3 regions of the Halalkalibacter flavus genome follow, and region 2 is predicted to be linked to each of the others. Evidence: riboswitches for the same ligand, from Rfam matches in the RefSeq annotation. Region 2 holds a riboswitch; each other region holds the start of a gene.
The links. Region 2 has a riboswitch for cobalamin ahead of SAY88_RS07210 ((2Fe-2S) ferredoxin domain-containing protein). Riboswitches for the same ligand answer to the same signal wherever they lie in the genome.
Positions count from the first base shown of each region.

Region 1: another riboswitch for cobalamin. It lies ahead of metE (5-methyltetrahydropteroyltriglutamate--homocysteine S-methyltransferase); the one in region 2 lies ahead of SAY88_RS07210 ((2Fe-2S) ferredoxin domain-containing protein).
Region 3: another riboswitch for cobalamin. It lies ahead of SAY88_RS16995 (ribonucleotide reductase N-terminal alpha domain-containing protein); the one in region 2 lies ahead of SAY88_RS07210 ((2Fe-2S) ferredoxin domain-containing protein).

Region 1 is NZ_JAWRVK010000012.1:99,896-104,844, forward strand. It holds gene SAY88_RS10370 (ATP-binding protein) at 1-296, shown strand, start outside; gene SAY88_RS10375 (hypothetical protein) at 355-528, opposite strand; gene metE (5-methyltetrahydropteroyltriglutamate--homocysteine S-methyltransferase) at 542-2,821, opposite strand; cobalamin riboswitch at 2,946-3,133, opposite strand; gene SAY88_RS10385 (cob(I)yrinic acid a,c-diamide adenosyltransferase) at 3,375-3,962, shown strand; gene SAY88_RS10390 (VanW family protein) at 4,175-4,949, shown strand, end outside.
Region 2 is NZ_JAWRVK010000008.1:19,300-24,248, reverse strand. It holds gene SAY88_RS07215 (GTP-binding protein) at 1-486, opposite strand, end outside; cobalamin riboswitch at 840-1,023, shown strand; cobalamin riboswitch at 1,173-1,354, shown strand; gene SAY88_RS07210 ((2Fe-2S) ferredoxin domain-containing protein) at 1,491-1,874, shown strand; gene cobJ (precorrin-3B C(17)-methyltransferase) at 1,930-3,573, shown strand; gene SAY88_RS07200 (sirohydrochlorin chelatase) at 3,595-4,449, shown strand; gene cobK (precorrin-6A reductase) at 4,455-4,949, shown strand, end outside.
Region 3 is NZ_JAWRVK010000028.1:25,298-30,246, forward strand. It holds gene SAY88_RS16990 (glycine betaine uptake BCCT transporter) at 1-1,077, shown strand, start outside; cobalamin riboswitch at 1,250-1,446, shown strand; partial or broken gene SAY88_RS16995 (ribonucleotide reductase N-terminal alpha domain-containing protein) at 1,598-2,476, shown strand; partial or broken gene SAY88_RS17000 (ribonucleoside-diphosphate reductase subunit alpha) at 2,678-4,123, shown strand; gene SAY88_RS17005 (ribonucleotide-diphosphate reductase subunit beta) at 4,148-4,949, shown strand, end outside.

The DNA of each region.
Region 1 (4,949 bases), on a different contig from region 2:
TTCGACATACAAGTGAAAATGGTAAAGTCAAGCTAATTATTCGCGGTTATAATGAAGGATGTAAATTTGATGTTGTTGATACAGGCTCAGGCATACCGGAAGCAGATCTGCCATATGTGTTTGAACGCTTTTACAAAGCGGATAAAGCTAGGACGAGAGGACGTGGAGGGACAGGTCTTGGTCTTGCAATTGCGAAAAATATCGTAGTAGCGCACGATGGCCATATATCCGTTCACAGTAAAATGAATGAAGGAACGACATTTTCCTTCTTCATTCCAGGGAATAGACAATCTTAGGTAATAATAGGTCTTCCTCTACTATTATAGTTGTAGAGGAAGATCTTTTTTATCCTTATTAGGTCGATAACTTATAATAAGCAGCAATCCAGCGTTCTTTTGTTTTCGAATCAGTGAATGAGAGATAATGAAATAATGTCAGTAAGCTTTTGCGGTCCATATTTTTAATAAAAACAAGAATAACTTTCTCATCTTTTGTTTGCTTTAAAAAGGTGATTAGTTCATATCTCATTTGCAGCTCCTTCTTATTGAGTGACTTGTTTGGTTAGCTGATTTCTTGCAGATTTCGCAGCCTTCACCATAACCTCTAAAGCGGCAACCGTTTCTTTTTCGCCGCGTGTTTTTAACCCGCAGTCTGGATTTACCCAAAAGAGTTCAGCTGGTAAAACCGACAGTGCTCGTTCAATAGTTGAAGTCATTTCACCTTCACTTGGAACACGAGGACTGTGAATATCGTACACGCCAAGTCCGATTCCTTTGTCATAGACATTTGTCTCAAATGCTGAGATGATTTCCGCATGACTTCTTGATGTTTCAATGGAGATAACATCGGCATCAAGTTCTTTTATAGCTTCGATAATTTCATTAAAATCGCTGTAACACATATGTGTATGAATTTGTGTCGTTTCTGCTACATCTGATGTGCTCATACGGAAGGCTTCAACGGCCCAATTTAAATACGCATCATGTTTTTCTTTCTTTAATGGTAGACCTTCTCTTAAAGCAGGTTCATCAACTTGTATCATGGTAATTCCCGCATTTTCTAATGATTGTACTTCTTTTAGTAAAGCTTCTGCAATTTGATAGGCCACTTCTTTGTGCGGGATATCGTTACGAACAAAGGACCAATTCAAAATTGTAACTGGACCGGTTAACATTCCTTTAACTGGACGGTCGGTAAGAGACTGAGCATAAAGTGTTTCATTAAGCGTCATCGGTTTATCGAGTGATACGTTACCGAAAATGATTGGTGGTTTAACGCAGCGTGATCCATATGATTGCACCCAGCCATTTTTAGAAAAGGCAAATCCATTTAACTTCTCACCAAAAAATTCAACCATATCATTTCGTTCAAATTCTCCATGTACGAGTACATCAATATCTAACTCTTCTTGAATGCGAATCCATCTTTCAATCATGGACTTGATGTTAGCCTCGTATGTATCATTTGATAGTTCGCCTTGTCTCCATTTAAATCGAGCTTTTCTGATCTCCGTAGTCTGAGGAAAGCTACCAATTGTTGTTGTTGGTAGAAGAGGCAAATTCCATTTTTGGTTTTGTAATTGATATCTCTCCTGAAATTCCTTCGTTCGTTTTGTAGGAAGCCCGGCAGTTTCCTTTCTTAAACGCCAATTTGATTGGTTTAGTTTTTCAAACGTCTGTTGGTGACGGTTCAATAACGATTGTGATGCCTGAGATGGGTCATTTATCACCTCTTTTAGTAACCGTAACTCATCAAGTTTTTCGTCGCCAAAAGCTAAAGCTTCTTTAACAATTGGATCTAGCCCTGTTTCTTGGTCCAAACAAACAGGAACGTGCAGCAAGCTAGAGGATGGTTGTAGAATTTGATTTTTAAACGGAACAAGCTTGTTAAGCCTATCTAAAAATTGATGACTTTCTAGCAGATTGCTTCTCCAAATATTCCTTCCATCAATGATTCCTACCCCTAATACTTTATCTACAGGAAAACCAAATCGTTCAATAGCATCAATGTTTTCTTTATAGCCATATACAAAATCGAGACCAATTCCTTTAACCGGAATTTGTACTAATTGTTCATAGTGAGAAACGGACTCAAAATACGTTTGCAATAAGATATCGACATTGGGTACGTTTGTTACAATTTCACGGTAAAGGTTAGAGAAAATCTCCATTTCCTCGTTTGTTATATCCATAGCAAGATATGGCTCATCTACTTGTACGAGTTTCGCACCGGCATCAGCAAGTTCAGACAACAATTGTGTATATACTGGAACAAAACTGTTTAAGATGCTAGCAAACTCTTCTTCTTTATAGCCTTTTGCTAGTTTTAAGAAAGTAAAAGGTCCAAGAATAACGGGTTTACCAATAATATTTAATTCTTTTTTCGTTTCTAAGAATGCATGAAGCGGTTTGTTTTCAACTAATTCGGGTTCTTTATCTTCAATTTCTGGAACGATGTAATGATAGTTAGTGTTAAACCACTTCGTCATTTCGCATGCATGTGCTCCTTGGGTACCTCGAGCCATGGCAAAATATGTTGATAAAGAAACAGGGCCTGACGTATGGGCAAAACGTTTCGGCACTAATCCAAACATAGAAGCCGTATCAAGCACATGATCATAGTAAGAGAAATCACCGACAGGAATGTAATCAATACCTTTATCTTTTTGCTTTTGAAGGTGGTGCAGGCGGTACTTTTTCATTCGTGTGGAAAATATTTCCTCGCTGATTGTAGAATCCCAAAATGATTCTAATGTTTTTTTCCATTCACGGTTCTCACCAATACGAGGATAACCTAAATTACTGCTTTTAACTGTTTTCATGAAATAGCCTCCTAAATAATGTTATAAACGAAAAAAATGGATATCATTACCGAAAATAGGGTAACGATATCCATAGAAAAATCAATGATATATTGTTAACACCTCCCTATCTCCCGTAGGTAAAGCAGTGTTGTTAAAATAGGCAGGTCTCCTGGCTCTAGAATCAACGTCATCATGGTCTTCCCAGCCATTGGCCAGTGACAATTCATAATAACTCCTCTATTACAGTGGCGGGACCGCTCCGGATTTTCACCGGATTCCCTTTTAAACTTTGAATCAACATTCAAAGTACCTATTTTCAACATATGAAATTGTTTTAAACTTTATCTTAAGAGGTGGTTGATTGTCAATAGTTTCTTTATTTTCACATTTAGAAAATCTAGTGTTTTTATGTGGATACAAAAATCATGTATACTAAAATGAATGGAGCGTCTCAGGTAATACTACTATCTTGGATAGAACGTACATATTTTTTAGGAAGCGTGTTAAAAAAGCGATTTCATAAAAGGGTAATATTTTAATGAGATAATAATAGGATGAAGGAGGATGTTAGATGAAGTTATATACACGTACAGGTGATGAGGGGAAAACGAGTGTGATAGGAGGAAGGCTTGATAAGGATGACACTCGAGTAATTGCATACGGTACAACAGATGAATTGAATTCATTTATCGGTCAGGCTGTGGCGCAGTTGGACGAAGAACAGTTTCCTGATATAAAAATGGAGTTAATAAAAATTCAACATGAATTGTTTGATTGCGGTGGAGATTTAGCGATGATAAGGGCGACAAAAGAATACCCTTACAAAGCCAAACAAGAAATGATAGATTTCTTAGAGAAGCGAATTGATGTTTATGTTGAAGAAGCTCCTGAATTAGAAAGATTTATTTTACCTGGTGGTGCGGATGCCGCGGCTACACTGCATGTGTGCCGAACTGTTACAAGGAGAGCTGAACGTTATGTAACAAGGCTACAACGCGGGTCAGAGGTGAATCCAATTGTATTAAAATATCTAAACCGGCTTTCGGATTATTTCTTTGCTATTGCCCGAGTCGTCAATGCTAGGCTTGGGGTAAAGGATGTAGAATATGAAAGAAGTGCAATTGTTTTTAAAGGAGGAAAGCGAAAGAAAGAGCAGTAATATGAAGCCATACTATTAGAAAGGCCACTGAAAAAGGTACTGTTTTCACCTTTTTTCAGTGGTCTCTGGTTTTTACCTTTTTCCGTGCCTTCCTATTGCTTAGTGGGATTTGTACTCGATTTTTAACAAGAATTGTGTATTTGCCTGGAATGATTCATATTTCCTCTCATATATTGGTAAATGTGTTGGAACAAGTTAGAGGGGGATATGGGATGAAAAAAAGTTGGCTTGTTGTTCTTTTATTATTAGCTGGGTGTAGCAATGATGTTTCGGCTGAAGGACCGAAACCTGTTGCTGCTCATTCTACTTATTTTCAATCAGAATTGAATTGGAAACAACCTGTATATTGGAAGCTTAATTTAATTGATGAATGGAATGACCAACAACATGATGTCGTTCTAAATGACTATGGATATATGTTTAGTCATTCGCTTGATAAAGAAGCTTTACAACAATTAGCTAGAGAGTTAGCTATGCAAATAGACAAAGCGATGGAAAATCCACGCATCCTTCCAAATGGGGAATTTGCTCCAGGGAAAGAACGAGTGGTTTTATCTGAGCAGGAGCTTGTTGCCCAATTACAAGAATTAGAAGCAGGAACAAAAGATTTAGTGATGCCGATTTCTGTCACTGCACCTTCTGTTTCAGAAGAAGATCTAGTTGGGATTGATCAACGAACGATAGGTGAATTTAAAACACATTTTAACCCTGCCGTTTCAGGGAGATCTCAAAACGTGAAATTATCAGCCGAGGCCATTTCAGGAGTTGTTTTAGGTCCAGGTGACTCGTTTTCATTTAACCAAACAGTTGGAGAGAGAACAAGAGAGCGGGGGTATCAAGAAGCGAAGGAAATTGTTAATAAAGAGTTCGTTATCGGTATTGGAGGAGGTATATGCCAAACGTCATCCACGTTGTTTAATGCAGTCGATAAGGCTGGTTTAGAAATGGTTGAAAGATACACGCATTCTAGAGAAATTGGTTATGTAG
Region 2 (4,949 bases):
TGTGTCAGATTCATCTGTCCCTTCTTTACGATCAAGTAGTGATTCGCCTGATGCATAATCATCCCAAAAGCGATTCGCATCTACAACCGTTACCATTGTATCAAGCTTACATTTTTTCGTTAAGTCGATCCCTAGCTCCTCATCAATATACGTAAATGTTTGTGCTACAGGGACAGGCTCACTAATTCCAGACGATTCTATTACGATGTAATCGATGTCTCCAGCATCAACGATTCGCTCTACTTCTTGCATTAAGTCTTCACGAAGGGTACAGCAAATACAGCCGTTTTGAAGTTCTACTAGTTTTTCCTCTGTTCTAGAAAATCCATTATTTTTCACAAGCTTAGCATCAATGTTCACTTCGCTCATGTCATTGACAATAACAGCAACTTTTAGCCCTTCGCGATTCGTTAGGATATGGTTTAATAATGTCGTTTTTCCCGAACCTAAATATCCACTTAATACAGTAACTGGAATCTTTTTCATTATATAAATTCTCCTTTTAAACAGTAATTGTTAGTTATGGTACAAAAGAGTTATTCCTCGAGATAAATAGTAATAATTACGATTTGTATTTTATCCTTCTTTTGTTACTTTGTAAATAGAAGACTTAATTTTTGTCGAATATTTTCTGTGTTACAATTTTTATAGGTAAAGTTTCAGTATTTTTTTATTAAAAGCATCTATGCGTTTCTATGTGAAATTAGATAAAATAACAAAGTTTAGTAAGGTTTAACTAGTTTAAATGAAAGAACTTTAACAATCCTTTTAAGAAATTATACTTGCTAAAAATTATTAGAAGTAGTTTAATAGACAATAAATACGAAAAGTTGATAATTTACTTTTAAAAAAACAAAGGTGTATAACTACTAGTTATGCTTAAAAGGGAAGAACGGTGAAAATCCGTCACGGTCCCGCCACTGTAATGGGGAATTTCATTGTATAAAGTCACTGGGTTAATCGGGAAGACACAATGAAATGAAGAACCTAAGTCAGGAGACCTGCCTCTTGTTTGAATTTGCTTCAATACCTACGGGTCATAGGTAGAGAAGTGTGGAATAGATGCTACTTATCTTTTGTATGCTATTTTTTTCGCACCTCTATCTAATGATTATTGATAGAGGTGCATTTTTATTGTTTAAAAGGAGGACTTAACTAGGTTTATATTAAAATTCAATCGTAAACAAAGGTGTATAACTACTAGTTATGCTTAAAAGGGAAGAACGGTGAAAATCCGTCACGGTCCCGCCACTGTAATGGGGAATTTCATTGTATAAAGTCACTGAGTCAATCGGGAAGACACAATGAAATGAAGAACCTAAGTCAGGAGACCTGCCTTTTGTTTGAATTTGCTTCAATACCTACGGGTCATAGGTAGAGAAGTGTAGTGATAGATTCTACTTTTATGTATGTCTTTTATCTCTGCACCTCTATCTATTGGTAGGGGTGCATTTTTAATTTCTATAAATGACTATGGGGGGAATAGGTAGATGACTACTTGGAATTTAACAGGTACAAAAAAACATGTGTTGATTTGTAATGGATCTAGCTGCATGAGAAAGGAAGGGGAAGATATTACTCTAGCCATTCGAGATGAGATAAAAGAATTGGAATTAGATCAACATATACATACATCACGGACTCGGTGTAATGGTCGCTGTAAGGATGCATGTGTGGTCATTGTTTACCCTGAAGGAAATTGGTACTCAGCTACCTCAACTGATATTGGACGTTCGATTATAAGAAATCACCTTGACCCTTCAGTTGACCTAGCAGAATCGTTAATTTATAGCTTTGAAAATGATGAAATGAAACGTGCGGATACTCCAGAGAGAATAAAGGGCGTTTCGAAAGTAGAAAAGTCAAAAGTATAGGTTGTCCATGTTAGAAAAGATTCTAATAGGTTCTTTATAGAGGGAGGTATGTAAAATGCAAGGGAAATTGCTTGTTATCGGTTTTGGGCCTGGAAGTTTTGAACATATGACGAAAAGAGCACAGGAAGCGATTCAAGAGAGCGATTGTATTATTGGGTATAAAACCTATGTTGAATTAATACAAGAACTATTAACAGATCAAGAGATTATAAGTACAGGAATGTCAGAAGAAGTAAGTCGAGCTCAAGCCGCGGTTCGACTTGCTGAAGAAGGAAAAAAAGTTGCAGTCATTTCAAGTGGGGATGCAGGAGTATATGGTATGGCTGGACTTGTTTATGAAGTATTAATAGAAAAAGGCTGGACGGAAGATTCAGGAGTAGGTGTTGAGGTCATTCCAGGTATATCCGCCATTAATTCATGTGCCTCATTACTAGGCGCTCCCATCATGCATGATGCATGTACGATTAGTTTAAGTGACCACTTAACTCCATGGGAACTTATTGAAAAGCGAATTGAAGCTGCGGCACAAGCGGATTTTGTGATTAGTTTATATAACCCTAAAAGTGGTCGGAGAACGAGGCAGATAGTGGAGGCTCAAAGAATAATGCTTGAATATCGATCACCGAAAACTCCAGTTGGTCTTGTGAAAAGTGCTTATCGTGATAGAGAACATATTGTTATTACAGATCTTGAAAATATGTTGAACTACGATATCGGAATGCTTACAACAGTTGTGATTGGAAATTCCTCCACTTTTCTTTATGACAAAAAAATGATTACACCTAGGGGGTATCAACGAAAATATACGTTAAATACAACGGAACAACGGCTGAGGCCACATGAGCGTTTACGACATGAAAATGAACCTTGGGCACTGCACCAAGGCAAAAACGATATGGAAATTGTGAAGGTGGAAGCAAGTGCTACTGCTGCTGCAGAGAAAGAAGTTATTCCTAAGGCTTCATCATTAGAACTTGCTATAGAGGCTCTTAGTATTGTAAAAGATGGGTCCACTGAAATAAAAGGAACGAAGACGGTAGATAATCCTGTTGTTTCTATTTTTGAATTAGCAGTGAGTCCGGGTGTTGTAAATAAGCAATTTACGCCTAAACAGATGGTGACTCTTGCGGAAGTGGTTGGAGAAGGGACGATGGAGTATACGACACACCATCAAATTCACCTTCGAATCCCAACAACTAGTCCAGAAAACATTACTGAGAAGTTAAAAAGCGCTGGATTTATTCTTGAACCTCTTGGTGATGTCTCACAGTTAAAAGCATGTGATTTCTGTGAAGGCGAGAAAAAAGATTCCATTCCTTATGCAGAAGAGTTGCATCAAAAGTTAAGTGGCCTTGAACTACCGAAAGAGTTAAAAGTTGGATTTAATGGCTGTGGAATGGCTTGTTATGGAGCGGTTAATGAAGATATCGGTATTATTTTCCGAAAAGGAAAGTTCGATTTGTTTTTAGGAGCGAAAACGGTTGGAAGAACAGCCCATGCTGGTCAGCCAGTGGCAGAGGGAATTGAACCCGATCATATTGTTGAGCTCATTGAAAGAATTGTCTATGAGTACAAAGAGAAGGGTCATCCGAATGAACGATTCTTTAAGTATTTTAAACGAGTAGGGAGTATTCAAGGTTATATATACAAGGATATGACACCGAAGATTGAAATTGAACCAGCTCCATGTGGAGACTAAATTAGGTTAGGGGAGATTTAAGTGAAAGCTGTTTTGTTAGTGGGACACGGTAGTAGAGACCCTGAAGGAAATGAACAAGTAAGGAAAATGATTGACGAATTAACTTCCCAATTAGATTCTTCCCTTTTGGTTGAAACTTGTTTTTTGGAATTTGAGAAGCCGACGATCGAACAAGGAATACAAGCATGTGTAGAAAAGGGGGCAGCAAGCGTTTATGTTATTCCTCTTATGCTGCTAGCTGCTGGTCATTCAAAAATTCATATTCCAGCAGCAATTGACGAAGCGAAAAAGAAATACCCCCACGTTCAATTCACATATGGGAGACCATTTGGGATCCATGAGGAAACGATGGAAATTTGCAAAAGTCGGTTAGAAGATATGGGAGAAAATTTAATTGAGCCAGGCTATGATACAGCTGTTCTTTTGTTAGGGCGTGGCGGTAGTGACCCTGATGCAAATAGTGACCTTTATAAAATAACGCGTTTATTATGGGAAAAGCTAAATTATCAGTTAGTGGAACCAGCTTTTATGGGGGTAACGGATCCATTAATTAAAGAAGGGGTAGAACGCTGTATTAAACTTGGTGCGAAGAAGATTGTCATTTTACCGTACTTTTTATTTACTGGTATCTTAATAAAGCGTCTTGAAACAATGGTTGGTGAGTTTGAACTAGAAAATCCCGGAATTGAATTCAAGCTTGCTGGTTATTTTGGATTCCACACCAGGTTACAAACGATAATAAAAGATCGAATTGAGGAAGCTTTACAAGGTGACGTGAAGATGAATTGTGATGTATGTCAATATCGTATTGCGGCAATGGAACATATTGATCATCACCACCATCATGACCATGACCACCACCATCACGAGGTTTAAAAGCTATGATTCTATTTTTAGCAGGAACAAGTGATGCTAGAGCTTTGGCCATTAGTCTTATGGAAGCTGGGCATGAGCTTCTAACAACCGTTGTCACCGAAAATGCTGCGATGGAATTACGTAAGGCTGGACTAAAAGTGTATGTAGGGCGCCTTACAAATGAAGACTTTGTCCGAATGATTAAAGAACAGGGGTTTCAGGCAGTTATCGATGCGAGTCATCCATTTGCAGAAGAAGCCAGTAAAAACGCATCAACTGCGGCGAAAGAAGTGAGGGTTCCATATATTCGATATGAACGTGAATCACAGACACATGAAGGCAAAGGAGTAATGATAGTTGATAGTTATGCTTTAGCAGCAGAAAAGGCTTTTGAAAAAAAAGGCGTAATCATGCTTACAACCGGAAGCAAAACACTTCAAGTCTTTACGGAGAAATTACTTAATCAGCCCGATATTCGTGTCATTGCTCGGATGCTTCCTAGAAAAGATAATATGGAAAAA
Region 3 (4,949 bases), on a different contig from region 2:
CTTGCTTATCAGAGATTTAGGAAAGACGCGCCAGGTTTAATGAGTGCGACTCTTTACCCTGTACTTGGTGAAAAGGTGAAAGGTCCGATTGGACAAACGATTGATGTTGTTGCGGTATTTGCAACTTTGTTTGGGGTAGCAGCATCGCTCGGATTAGGGTCACAGCAAATAAATGCAGGTCTAGAATATTTGGTGGGGATTCCAAATAACTTTATGGTACAAATGATTATTATGGGTATCATAACTGTTCTTTTCATCATTTCAGCGAATACAGGAATATCTAAAGGAATTAAGTATTTAAGCCTTGCAAACATGTCAATTGCAACGGTATTGTTTTTTGCTATGTTAATTCTTGGTCCGACGCTATTCTTGCTTAATATGTTTACAACGAGTTTAGGGAGCTATTTACAAAATCTCATTCCAATGGGCTTACGTCTAGCGCCTTTTGATGCTGACGAGGCAGCATGGACACAAGGGTGGACAGTGTTTTACTGGGCATGGTGGGTTTCATGGACTCCATTTGTTGGAATGTTCATTGCTCGTGTGTCTAAAGGGAGAACAATTCGTGAATTTACGGTAGCCGTTCTTCTTGTACCTTCCGTTGTGTGTGCGATTTGGTTTACTGTTTTCGGTGGTACTGGGATTTTTCTTGAGGTTACACAAGGATTAAATGTATCAGGACAAGCACTTGAAACAGCCCTTTTCTTTGTATATCAGCAGCTGCCACTCGGGATTATTTTATCGATCTTAACAGTTGCTTTAATTACAACGTTCTTTGTTACTTCAGCAGATTCGGCAACCTTTGTTCTAGGGATGCAAACAACGGGAGGAAAGTTAAACCCATCAAACCGAGTGAAGGTAACGTGGGGATTAATTTTAGTCGCATCAACCGCTGTATTAATGGCATCAGGTGGACTAGCTGGTCTGCAAACAGCAATCATTGTTAGTGCTCTTCCACTATCCTTCATTGTTCTTGCCATGTGTTACGGACTTGTGAAAGAATTGAATCAAGAACTTAAAGGGCAAAGCAAGGATCATGAAAAAGAAAGAACACTTAAAAGGAAAATAGCTGGTTAGAGTAACTTATAATGCTAAATTACTAGGTTCATTCCACATGTAATAGAATTGAGGGATGAACCTAGTTTATTATTTTTTAAGATTTTACGGACCTTTTTCCTTGCAACAGGATGAATATTCCTTTAATATATACAATATATCGTATTAGTGATGTGTTCTTACAACTATATATTGATTACGCGAAATGAACGGTGTCAAATAGACTTAATAGGGAATCTGGTAGAAAGCCAGAACTGCCCCCGCAACTGTAAGTGTGGACGAAATGAGGTACCCACTGTGCTCTATGGTTAGATTTAGCTAGCTTGCATGGGAAGGCTCAAAGTAGGGTGAAGCACAAGTCAGGAGACCTGCCGTCATTTTCAAGTCAGCTATCTTCGGGGTGTAAGAAGTGAGACGGCAAAGAAGGCCAAAGTGTATTTTGGTCGGATAAGTCTTACTATTTACGCCGTTTTACGCTCTTTCTCAACTCTCGAGAAAGGGCGTTTTTTATTACCATTAAGGAGGAAGATCAATGAAGAGTATGACAACGACAACATTATTTGATTATGCATCATCTCAGATTGATGTATTTGTTAATTTATTTCCAAACCTCGATTTTACGGCTTATAAGGAAAAGATTGAACAAGCTATCTCTGTAAAAGAAGACATGTCAGAAGATCAGCTTAATCATTTGTTAGTTTTGTCTTCGGTAGAAAGGATTTCAGTAGAAGAGCCAGATTGGACGTTTGTTGCAGCTAATGTTTTTTTAAAGCAGCTATATAAAAGAGCAGCTCATTCAAGAAACTATGATGCTAGCTTAAGGTATGGATCCTTTTATCAACTAGTTCAAGAGTTAACGGGGATGGGGATATATTCAGATCAGATCTTGCAAGAGTATTCGAAAGAAGAACTAGAAGAACTTGAACAGGAGATTGTTCCTGAGCGCGATTCGTTGTTTACATACATTGGCTTGTTAACATTAGCCGATCGTTACTTAGCTAAATCGCATAGTGGGAAGCTGTATGAACTTCCTCAGGAGCGTTTTATGATTATTGCAGCGATGTTAATGGTTAAAGAACCGAAGGAAAAACGAATAGGTCTTATAAAAGAAGCTTACTGGGCTATTTCTAATTTATATATGACGGTGGCAACTCCAACTCTATCAAATGCTGGGAAAAGCTATGGTCAATTATCGAGCTGCTTTATTGATACCGTTGATGATAGTCTCAGAGGGATTTATGATAGCAACACGGATATTGCAACTCTGAGTAAAAGCGGAGGAGGAATCGGAGCATATTTAGGAAAGCTGCGCAGCCGTGGAAGTGATATAAGAGGTTTTAAAGGAGTATCGTCCGGTGTCATCCCGTGGATGAAACAGCTAAATAACACGGCAGTAAGTGTCGACCAGTTAGGTCAAAGACAGGGTAAACTTTTGCCCCTATAGTAGGGTGACCACTATAGAAAACTCCGAATATGCTGGAACGCCGTCAACAGCCTTCTCTAGTAAGCTATATGGGAAACTATATAGCTATCTGAAAATGGGAAGGACAAGGTGGTAATCAGCAGGGCTGATTTCTAAGTCTTATTGATATGAAATCCCCTCAACGACTGACGAGGAGCATCTTTTAATAAGATGATGATACAGTCTAGTCCCCTAATAAATATCGGGAAACCGAGGGTAGTAACGGCAATTAGTGTTTATTTAGATATATGGCACCGCGATATTTTTCATTTTTTAGCAGTCAAATTAAATAATGGTGATGAGAGGCAGCGTACCCATGATTTATTTACAGGTGTCTGCTTGCCTGATTTATTTATGGAAAAAGTTGAAGCCAGACACGAGTGGTATTTATTCGATCCCCATACGATACGCCAAACGTTAGGTTTTAGTTTAGAAGATTATTATGATGAAGAAAAAGGAAAGGGAAAGGGAAGTTTCCGAGAAAAGTACAGAGAGTGTGTGGAAGCAGCAAACAACGGATTACTAGGTGAGAAAGGATTACTGTGGGAAGTTGTTCCATCCATTGATATTTTTAAAGAAATCTTAAAGAGTCAGCTCGAGACAGGTACACCATATATGTTTTATAGGGATACGGTAAACCGTTCCAACTCCAATCGTCATCAAGGAATGATTTATTGTAGTAATTTGTGTACAGAGATTACGCAAAATATGAAAGCAACGACCGTTATTGAGGAAAAAACGGAAGATGGCAAGATTATTGTAGTCAAAGAACCTGGAGACTTTGTTGTTTGTAATTTGTCTTCTATTAATCTAGCTAAAGCTGTTACAGAAAATGTCCTTGAAAGACTAATCCCAATTCAAGTTCGAATGCTTGATAATGTCATTGATTTAAATAATATTCCAGTTCCGCAAGCTCAAATAACCAATCAAAAGTATCGTTCTATTGGGTTAGGTACATTTGGCTGGCATCACTTACTAGCTCTTAAAGGGATCAAATGGGAATCAGACGAAGCGGTAGAATACGCAGATAACTTGTATGAGAGTATTGCCTATCTGACGATTAGTGCAAGTAATGAGCTGGCAAAGGAAAAAGGAGCCTATCCACTTTTTGAAGGGTCTGATTGGGAAACAGGTGACTATTTTAATAATCGTCAATATACAAGTGAAGAGTGGACAGAGCTTCGTCAAAGTGTAAGGGAAAAAGGGATTCGAAATGCGTATTTAATGGCTGTGGCGCCGAATTCGACAACAGCAATTATTGCAGGGACAACGGCATCGATTGATCCTATTTTTAAGAAAGAATACTCAGAGGAGAAAAAGAACTACAAAATCCCGGTCACAGCTCCAGACCTATCGCCGCAAACGACGTGGTATTACAAGTCCGCATATGAAATCGATCAACTTTGGAGCATTAAACAAAATGAAGCACGCCAACGCCATATTGACCAATCTATTTCATTTAACTTTTATGTTAAAAATACAATAAAAGCAAAAGATTTACTGAATTTGCATATTGAGGCTTGGAAGTCAAACCTGAAAACGACTTATTATACAAGGTCTACTTCGATGGTTGAAATTGAAGAGTGTGAAAGTTGTTCTTCTTAATCTATTATTAGTGAGGTTTAGAATATGAATCATAATACATTACAATCTCGTAAATTATATGACCCAACGGCACCAAATGCCTCGACAGGGATTATTAATGGTAGAAGTTCTAATATTTTAAATTGGGATGATGTTCGCTTTACATGGGCCTATCCAATGTACAAAAATATGCTCGCAAACTTCTGGACTCCATTTGAAATTAATATGTCTAATGATATTAAGCAGTGGCTTCAGCTTTCTGAAGATGAAAGGTATGCATTCAAAAAAATTATTGGTTTGCTTGCTTTTTTAGATAGTGTCCAAACAGATTATTCAGGGAAAGTGGCTGGGTATTTAACGGATTCTAGTCTCGCTGCATTAATGCAAGTCCTATCGTTTCAAGAAGTCGTTCACAATCAGTCATACTCATACGTCTTATCAAGTCTCGTACCTAAACAGGAACAAGATGAAATCTTTGAGTATTGGAAGCACGACTCTATCTTGAGGGAGAGAAACGATTTTATCGCAGAAGGGTATCAACGCTTTGTTGATAACCCAACACCCCAAACGTTTCTAGAATCAATTGTATTTGACGTCATTCTTGAGGGACTTAATTTTTATTCAGGATTTGCATTCTTTTACAACTTGGCAAGAAACCAGAAGATGGTGTCATCAAGTACGATGATTAATTATATTAATCGGGATGAACAATTACACGTGAATTTGTTTTCTCATATTTTTAAAGAGTTATTACATGAGAATCCAGAACTTAACACACCTCGGAATCACAAATTTGTTCAAGATACATTTAGACGAGCTGCCGAATTAGAAATACAATGGGGCAGGT